3 regions of the Arthrobacter sp. NPDC093128 genome follow, and region 2 is predicted to be linked to each of the others. Evidence: predicted binding sites of a transcription regulator. Region 2 holds the regulator's gene; each other region holds the start of a gene.
The links. The regulator LexA, encoded in region 2, represses DNA repair genes until DNA is damaged. The targets are predictions, from matches to a motif close to TCGAACANNTGTTCGA.
Positions count from the first base shown of each region.

Region 1: a site for LexA is predicted at 1,222-1,237, ahead of umuD (translesion error-prone DNA polymerase V autoproteolytic subunit). Genes of this name have one in related genera too.
Region 3: a site for LexA is predicted at 1,135-1,150, ahead of umuD (translesion error-prone DNA polymerase V autoproteolytic subunit). Genes of this name have one in related genera too.

Region 1 covers NZ_JBFBEY010000008.1:80,002-83,109, forward strand. Annotated here, with positions in the region: gene AB0N24_RS11240 (Y-family DNA polymerase) at 1-784, opposite strand, end outside; gene umuD (translesion error-prone DNA polymerase V autoproteolytic subunit) at 777-1,208, opposite strand; gene AB0N24_RS11250 (hypothetical protein) at 1,476-1,883, shown strand; gene AB0N24_RS11255 (class I SAM-dependent methyltransferase) at 2,015-2,680, opposite strand; gene AB0N24_RS11260 (ATP-binding protein) at 2,970-3,108, shown strand, end outside.
Region 2 covers NZ_JBFBEY010000021.1:43,367-46,474, reverse strand. Annotated here, with positions in the region: gene AB0N24_RS21505 (histidinol-phosphate transaminase) at 1-689, opposite strand, end outside; gene AB0N24_RS21500 (LysM peptidoglycan-binding domain-containing protein) at 761-1,126, opposite strand; gene lexA (transcriptional repressor LexA) at 1,555-2,304, shown strand; gene AB0N24_RS21490 (ATP-dependent DNA helicase) at 2,335-3,108, opposite strand, start outside.
Region 3 covers NZ_JBFBEY010000027.1:55,094-58,201, reverse strand. Annotated here, with positions in the region: gene AB0N24_RS23630 (helicase associated domain-containing protein) at 1-500, shown strand, start outside; gene AB0N24_RS23625 (hypothetical protein) at 505-957, shown strand; gene umuD (translesion error-prone DNA polymerase V autoproteolytic subunit) at 1,163-1,594, shown strand; gene AB0N24_RS23615 (Y-family DNA polymerase) at 1,587-2,885, shown strand; gene AB0N24_RS23610 (hypothetical protein) at 2,925-3,108, shown strand, end outside.

The sequences.
Region 1 (3,108 bases), on a different contig from region 2:
ACCGGCTGAAGATGAGCTGGTCACGTCCGATGCGCTCTTCTTCCATGGGGATGCAGGGAATGCCCTGGAGTTCCAGGACCGTGCGCATCAGCACCACGGAGAAGCGCTCCCGGATCCGCACCGGATCGGCGTTTGCAAGGTCGAGGATGGAATGGATACCCAGGCCGTTCAGGCGTTTGGTGAGCCTGCCGGCCACACCCCAGAGTTCTATGACGGAGAGCCGGCGCATCAGCGCTTCGCGGGCCTGGGCAGGCATGGCATCCCAGTGGCACACGCCGTTAAGGCCGGGGTTGTTCTTCGCCCATTTGTTGGCCAGCTTCGCGAGGGTCTTGGTATTGGCAATCCCCACGCAGACCGGGACCCCGACGTTGCGGCGGACAGCCGCCTTGATGGTGTGGCCAAGCCGCAGGAGCTCGTCCGGGCTGCCTTTGACGCCCAGGAAGGCTTCGTCGATGCTGTAGACCTCCAGCCAGGCCGAGTACCTGCCCAGGAGCTCCATGACACGTGAGCTGATGTCGCCGTAGAGCTCGTAGTTGCTGGACCTGGCCACCAGCCCCCATTCCTTCACGCGGGGCGCGATCTTGAACCACGGCTCGCCGACGGGGATGCCGAGGGCCTTGGCCTCGGGGGACCTGGTGACCGCGCAGCCGTCGTTGTTGGACAAGACAACCAGGGGGCGGCCTTCCAGCGACGGGTCGAAAGCGCGCTCCGCCGACGCGTAGAAACAGTTGACGTCCACCAGGGCAATCCGCCGGCCCGTGTCCGGTGCGCGCGCGTCAGACATGGTGCAGGCACCGCGTGGCGACGCCCCAGATAACAAGATCCGACAGGTCTGGAACGCGGATGTCCGGATACCGGGGGTTGTCCGCCTGCAGCACTACTCCGGATGCTGTGATCCTCAGCCGCTTGATGGTCAGCTCGCCGTCCAGGACGGCGATGACCACCGATCCGTCTTTCGGGTCCAGGGCGCGGTTGACGATGAGTTCGTCGCCGTCGCTGATCCCGGCACCCTCCATCGAGTCCCCGGACACCCGCACGACGTAGGTGCTGGTGATGTCCTTGATGAGGTGTTCGTTGAGGTCGATCCGGCCGTCAAAGTAGTCCTGCGCCGGCGAAGGGTAGCCAGCCGCGACTCGTACCGGGGAGATCAGCACCGACAACAGGGAAGTGCCCGCATCTATCACGCGGGGACCGATAACTATGCCCACAACACACCTTTATTCGAATATATGTTCGATAACTTCAGTGTAGACCCTGGCCCGGACATTGCAGATTTCTTTGGGGAATTGCGTCTGATGCAGGAACGGAGGCTGGCCATGGCGGGCCTCGATAGCGGAAGGCCCGAGGGGCCGATCCGGCGCAGCGTTGGGGGTCTCCGCCACTGGAGTCCCGCATACGCCCTCGATGTGCCTGTAGATTGTCCGTCTAATATGAGCAGACGCGGGCCGGCTGCCCGGATCATCACAGGGGAAAGCATGGCACCGGGAAGTTCATGGGGGACAATTCGCAGCCCCGAGCCGCGGCTGGAGCAGGTTCTGCTCCCATATAAGCATGAGTTCGAGGTGGCGGTCCCGGAAGGCGTCGCAGTACACGGTTACGTGCTCAGTTACGAGATCTGGAATGCGTTCGTCCGGGTGAACATCGCTCTGATCGACACGCCGTTGGGCAGTATCCATGACAGGCCTGCCCTCCGCCTGGCCGACGGGTCGGACGCCCGTCTGGTCCAAGGCAACGGCGGCGGCGGGGAACGTTTCAGCGCTTTATCAGCGTCGTTCGCCAGGCCGGCACCGCAGACCGTGACGCTCGGGCTCGGGGGAGGAATGCTTGGAAAGCCTGACGGGAAGGTGTCCTTCACCCCTGTCATGGAGCTCGAGATCCCCTGAGGCGGCGCGGCCGGCAATTCGTCCCGGGTGACTCTTCGGACGTGACGCGCTCAGTCCCGTGCAGTTGCCCGCGCGGTGCCGGATCGGCTCGAATCCGGTCCCTTGGACAGAGGCTGGGCCCTTGAACCGAGCTAGGTCGCTCGGGCTGACAGCAGCAAGAACAACGGCGCACGCCTTCTGCGCGTCAGCTCGGCTTCGTCTCCGCCGAATCGGCTAGGTTCCGGTTCGCATTCGCGCAGGGCTGTCAGAGTAAAGCCCGCACCAATAAGCGCGCCAACATACTGTTCGATAGTCCTATGGAACCAAGTCACGGTGTCGCCCATCCACAAGCGCTCCCGTGCTCCACCTACAAAGTAGTCATCAACCGTCCAGCTTCCGCGCGGCCTACCCGGAGATGATTGCACGTCCGATGAGGTGATCACGGGGTGAAGGACCGAGAAACACATCCTCCCGCCGGGGCGCAGCGCGGCGTGACAGGACCGCAGAATAGCCTCCAGGTCCTCAAGGTAGTGCAACGCCATCCGCGAGACAACGAGGTCAACGCTCCCGTCGCGAAGCGACAGCTCCTCCATATTCTGAAGGGCCACCGTCCCCCGAGCGTCCTGGAGCGTCTCCTCCGCCCGGGAAACCATCTCCCGGGAACCATCAACACCCAGATAGCTGGCACTTCCCTGCTGCAGGAGCATCGCACCCAGGGCGGCGTCCCCACAACCAAGGTCAAGGACGTCTAGCCCTGCTACGTCTCCTAGCTCAGCAAGCAGCGCCGGCTCTTCCATCACGAAGTTCGGGCTGGACACCCCGCCATGGCGGTGAACCCCATACCGCTCGGCCACGCCAGGCCGGTCATAGAACAGGGCCCCACTCTCAGATCCGGAGTGAGTTGCTGGAGATGCCTGGCCATTTTCCGACATTGAGTGAGTCACCCTCACAGTCCACCACGGGCTCAGGTCTCCTAGTCCCAACTCGGTGGAAACCTACTTGGAGGTCCACCATTACACCCCACCAGGTTGCCGCACGCTGTCGGGTTCCTTTCACGGGCAACACCACCCATCAGCCGGACGCGGTGCAAACTCCTTTGCGTCGGACATGGCACTGCTAGCGTTTGGTGCCATGATCGTATGGCTCAACGGCACCCACGGTGCAGGTAAAACGACAACGAGCGCCATTGTGCAGCAACTGATTCCCGATTCGAGAGTGTTCGACGCCGAGAAGGTTGGTGAAACGC
Region 2 (3,108 bases):
TTGCTCATGGTGCGGGACACGATCAGGCGCTCACGGCCCGGAAGGAGCGCCAGCGCGCTGGGCGTGCCGTCGTGGGCGAACTCGTGGTACGCCTCATCAACGATCACAACCGTCTGGCTGGCCTCGCCGGCGGCATAGACGGCCTCGACCACATCCAGTCCCAGGCCAGTGCCGGTGGGATTGTTGGGCGAGCACAGGAAGACAACATTGGGCTGAAGTTCCCTGACCTGCCGGGCCGCCGATTCGGCGCTGAGGCCGTAGTCGTCCGCCCGCTGGCCGACGATGTATTCCGTGTCCGTTCCGCTCGCCAGGAGCGGGTACATGGAGTACGTGGGAGGGAACCCAAGGGCTGTGCGGCCCGGCCCGCCGAAAGCCTGCAGAATCTGCTGAAGCACTTCGTTGGACCCGTTGGCGGCCCAGATGTTCTCCGCTCCCAGGCCGTGCCCGAGGTACTCGGCGAGGCGCTCACGGAGTTCGGTGAACTCACGGTCCGGATAGCGGTTCAGTCCCGCAGCAGCTGCCGTCACGGCCTCGGAGATGGCCGCGAGGACATCCGCCGGAACACCATGGGTGTTCTCGTTGACGTTGAGCAGGATGGGAACGTCCAGCTGCGGCGCCCCATACGGGGTGAGGCCCCGCAGGTTGGTCCGGAGGGGAAGTCGGTTCAGTCGCTCTAGCTGGTCAGTCACTTCAACAGTTTAAGTGAGGGTGGCCGGGCCACTGAAACTGTGACGCCTGCCGGCCCGCCCGGGCCGCTGTTCTACTTCGACGGGACGAAGATCTGCTGGCCCGGCATGACCTTGCCGCCGTCGAGGTTGTTGAGCTGGACGATGTCAGCCACCACGTCGCGGGGATCACGCTCCGGTGCCACGGTGCCGGCAATTCCCCAGAGGGACTCCCCGGGCTGGACTGTGACAGACACTGTTGGAGTCAGCGACAGCTCGGACACGGAATCCGCGGCCTTGGCCGGGGAGTTGAGGAAGCCGGCCAGTGAAATGAGCACCACCGACAGCAGAATCAGCGGTAGGCCCACCAGGACGATGCGGCCCCGGCGGGTCAGGCGGAGCGGCGGCTGGGCGGACCTGGCCTTCCCTGAAGGACGGTCCTCCCAGTTGAAGCCCTGCATTCCGGAGCCGTGATCTACCCGGCTGGTGGAACGCTGGTCTTTCGAACGCTGCTGACCCGAAACCTGAATAGCGCGTATTGCTGACATGAACTGAGCCCTCCTGGACCTGACTGTGCCGCCCGGCATGTTCCCAAAGATGCCATCCGCCCGTTCCGGCCTTCGAACATGGAACTCTTCGAACATAGAACCGAATGGGGCTTGCGACTAGAACACATATTCGAACTTTGCTGTTTCTGTTCTAGCACTTATTAACGAACATTGTCGAGACTCACTAGAACAAATGTTTGAAAAACGTGTGCGGCTGACCTACGTTTGAGCTACAGAACAACCGCTTCTGCAGTTGATCAGCAGGGTCTGACATTTTCAGGCCGGAAGTTCCCGGCAGCTGCAGCCACGGAGGCCGGGTGGAACGAAAGGCGTTGGCGAACATGGCAGCACAAGCCACCGGCGGCAGGGCTACGCAGCGGAGCCAGCAGTCACCAGCGAAGCCCAAGGGCCTCACGGTGCGGCAGAAGAAGATTCTGGAAACCATCCAGCGGTCCGTCAACGACAACGGCTATCCGCCGTCCATGCGTGAAATCGGCGACACCGTGGGCCTGGCCAGCCTCTCCAGCGTCACCCACCAGCTCTCACAGCTCGAGAAGCTGGGCTACCTCCGGCGCGACCCCAAGCGTCCGCGCGCCATGGAAGTGCTCATGCCGCTGACCCTGGACGAGGGAACCGCCAAGATCTCCGGCGTGGAGAAGCCTGCCCGGCTGCGCACCATTGGCGGCTTGTCCGTTTCCGAACTGGCCACGGCAACGGATACGGCAATGGTCCCCCTGGTGGGCCGGATTGCGGCAGGCGGCCCCATCCTGGCAGACCAGATGGTCGAGGACGTCATGCCCCTGCCGCGGCAGCTCGTCGGCCACGGCGAGCTTTTTATGCTGAAGGTGTCCGGCGACTCCATGATCGACGCGGCCATCTGCGACGGCGACTGGGTGGTGGTCCGCCGCCAGAGTGATGCCGTGAACGGCGACATTGTGGCCGCCCTGCTCGATGATGAAGCCACCGTCAAGACATTCCGCCAGCGCGACGGCCACACCTGGCTGCTCCCGCAGAACACGCAGTACGAGCCCATCCTCGGCGATCACGCCAACATCATGGGCAAGGTCGTTTCGGTTCTCCGCTCGCTGTAGCCGCGCTCCCGCGTCAGCCGGCAGCCCGGCCTACGCGGGGGCCTTCGCCAGCCGGCTCAGGGCCGCCACCGCGATCGCAGGATCAGTGGTCGGCCAGAACGGCGGCAGGGCGGCCCTTAGGAACCCCCCGTAGCGTTCCGTGGACAGCCGGGAGTCAAGGACAGCCACCACGCCTTTATCGCCCGTAGAACGGATCAGGCGGCCTGCCCCCTGGGCAAGCCGGATGGCTGCATGCGTGGCAGACACCGACATAAAACCGTTGCCGCCCGCCTGGGCCACCGCCCTGGAGCGCGCCGTCATAAGGGGGTCATCCGGCCTGGGGAACGGGATCCGGTCGATGACCACCAGCCTGCACGAACCGCCGGGAACATCGACGCCCTGCCAAAGTGACATGGTGCCGAAAAGGCACGTGTCCGGTTCGTCGGCGAACTGGCGCACCAGGGCGGTCATGGTTGAGTCGCCCTGGCAGAGGATGCTGACATCCAGGCGCGGCCGCATGGCCTCGGCTGCGTCCTCCGCCGCCCGGCGCGACGAAAAGAGGCACAATGCCCCGCCGCCCGAGGCCCGGATCAGTTTCTCGAGCTCGTCCAGCGCTTCGGGCGACGTTCCCCGTCCGGGTTTCGGCAGGTGGCTGGCAACATAGAGGATGCCCTGCTTGGGGTAATCGAACGGCGATCCGACGTCCACACCGGTCCAGCTGGGCGCCCCGGGCCCCACCAGCCCGAGCCCTCCCGCGGCCGGCTCGAAGGCCGATCCGATCGCGAGTGTGGCCGACGTGAGGACCACTGTGTGGCCTGCGAAAAG
Region 3 (3,108 bases), on a different contig from region 2:
CGGCCCGCGTCACCGTACAAACGATGCAGCGGATGAACGATCTCATCGCCATGGTCCGGACCGAAGGCAGATACCCCTCCTCCAAAGCCGGCGTGGCCGCGGAGCGGTCGCTGGCCGCATGGCTGCAGCGCCGCCGCCATGACGCCGCGGAAGGACGCCTCGCCCCGGAGGTCCGGGACGGGCTGGCGTGCCTGCCCGACTGGCAGGGCACCCCGCGCGCGGCCGCCGACCAGGAGCGCTGGCAGCAGCGGCTGGCCGAACTGGCCGCGTACCGGGCCGCGGGCCAGGACTGGCCCCGCCATAAGAGCCCGGACACGGACACGGAACACGATCTGGGCGTCTGGCTACACACCCAGCGGTACAAGCAGCGCCGCGGCGAACTCGACCCGGCCAGGAAGAAGACCCTGGACGCAGCCGTGCCAGGCTGGTCCACTGGCCGGACCCGGGGCAGGAAAGCACGTCCCGCACCGGACACGCAGGGCAAGCCGGGTCTAGATTGATCGTGTGAGCGACGAACTGGTGATCAGGCAGGTCTGGCCGGCCCCGCACGGGCATGCAGTGCTCTCACCGTTCGAGGCATCAGAGGACTTCGAACAGGCCTGCTGGCAGGCCAACGAAATCATCGCCATCTCCCCCACTGACCTGTTCTACACCTTCACCAAGGCCGGGCAGGAAGTCGTCCGCCTGATCGTCGTCGATCACCCCGACGTGGATCCCGGCTACGGCGTCCCCGAAGCGGCGGAAGGTCTGGAGATTGACTTCATGGAGGTCGCCAACGGGCACCGACGCCGGGGATTCGGCACCCAGTCCATAGAACTGCTGCGCCGGCAGCATCCCGGCAAGGCTGTCTTCGCCAGGCCGCCTGAAAGCGAGGACGCGTTCTGGCAGTCCCTGGGCTGGGAACACATACGCCACGCCCAGGACGGGGACTATCCCCCGCTGTTCCTGAAGCGCTGACCGAAACCCGCGGCCGCAGGTTGGGGTGGTGCGTTGTCCGGGTTGTGCCCACTGCGGGCCAGGTGGAGCCCTCCACACAGCTCAAGCTGTCCCCATTGTGCGCAACCCGCCCCGTTTCAGGCTGTACCTGAAACGGCGATGGTTCTTTTGTCGCACCGTCCGGGTACGATGAATGAATCGAACATATATTCGAATAGGGTGTGTTGTGGGCGTTATTGTCGGTCCCCGCGTGATAGAGGCGGGTGTGTCGTTGTTGTCGGTGCTGGTCTCTCCGGTACCGGTTGCGGCGGGGTTCCCGTCGCCGGCGCAGGACTACTTTGATGGCCGGATCGACCTGAACGAGCATCTGATCAAGGACATCACCAGCACCTACGTGGTGCGGGTGTCCGGGGAGTCGATGGAAGGCGCCGGGATCAGCGACGGCGATGAGCTGATCGTGAACCGGGCCCTGGAACCGGTGGACGGGTCCGTCGTCGTTGCCGTCCTGGACGGGGAACTGACGATCAAGCGGCTGCGGATCACGGCCACCGGGGTCGTTCTGCAGGCGGAGAATCCCGCTTACCCGGACATCCGCGTCCCGGCCCTGAGCGACCTCGTTATCTGGGGTACCGCAACCCGGTGTTTGCACCATGTCTAAGCCAGCCCTGATGCGGCACATGCCGCAGATCGCGCACGTGGACGTCAATTGCTTCTACGCCTCGGCCGAGCGGGCGTTCGACCCGTCCCTGGAAGGCAGGCCCGTGATTGTCCTGTCCAACAACGACGGCTGCGCCGTCACCCGCTCCCCCGAAGCCAAAGCCCTGGGCATCCCCATGGGCGAGCCCTGGTTCAAACTCGCCCCGCGGGCCAAGGAATGGGGACTGGTGGCCCTGTCGAGCAACTACGAGCTCTACGGCGACATCAGCGCCCGGGTGATGGAGCTCCTGGGCCGGTACTCGGCCTGGTTGGAGGTCTACAGCATCGACGAGGCCTTCCTCGGCGTCAAAGGCACCCCTGCCGAGCTCCTGGCCCTGGGCCGGTCCATGAAGGCCGCCGTGCGGCGGAACGTCGGCGTGCCCGTCTGCGTCGGGATCGCCGCCACGAAAACCCTGGCGAAGCTGGCCAACAAATGGGCGAAGAACAACCGGGCGTTCGGCGGAGTCTGCCACTGGGATTCCGTCCCCTTGCCAGAACGGGAGGCTCTGATGGGGCGCCTGTCCGTGGTGGAGATCTGGGGCGTGGCGACCCGACTGACCAGGCGGCTGAACGTGATGGGCATCTTTTCGATCCTTGACCTGTCCCGGGCCGATCCAGTGCTGATCCGGGACCGGTTCTCCGTGGTCATGATGCGCACCGTCCTGGAACTGCAGGGCACCCCCTGCATTCCGATGGAGGAAGAAAGGATCGGGCGGGATCAGCTGATCTTCTCCCGTTCCTTTGCCACCCCGATCACCACTGCGGCCGGGATCCGACAGGTCATGTCCGTGTACGGGCAGCAGGCCTCGGCGCGGCTGGCCAAACATGATCTGCAGGCCAAGGTCCTCACCGCGTTCGCCGGCACCTCACACTTCAACCCGAAAGAGACTTCCTTCCCCTCGGTGTGTGTTCCGCTGCCGATGCCGACAGCGGATCCGGTGATCCTGACCAAGGCAGCCCACGCGCTCCTGCCCCTGATCAATGAGGGAATCCGATACGCCAGGGCCGGGATCATGGTCACTGACCTGCGCCCGACCGGGAACCAGGCGCCGCTTGCCCTGTTCGAGAACCCGCACGAGGAACGCCGCGTCGGAACACTCCTCGAAGACGTGACCCGCCGGTACGGCCGCGGCTCCATTGGTCTTGGCTACGGCGGGATCAGGGGCGGGCCGGACTGGACCATGAAACGGGACATGCTCTCCCCCCGCTACACCACCCATTGGGACGAACTCCCCCTCGTCAAAGCCGCCTAAATCAGCACACTGCAAGAACCACGAAAGAATGCACTCCTCATGACCATCAGCTCCGAAGCCCCGGCAAGAACCCACATCGTCCAGGTCAGGCTCGGCCCGGCAGGGAACCCTCTCGCCATCCGTCACGACGGAAGAATCTGGCTCGTGGACCCCGACACGGATTCCCAGCACTGGTTCACCCGGGATTCCTGGTGGGACACCAGACGCAACGCCGCCGTCGGAA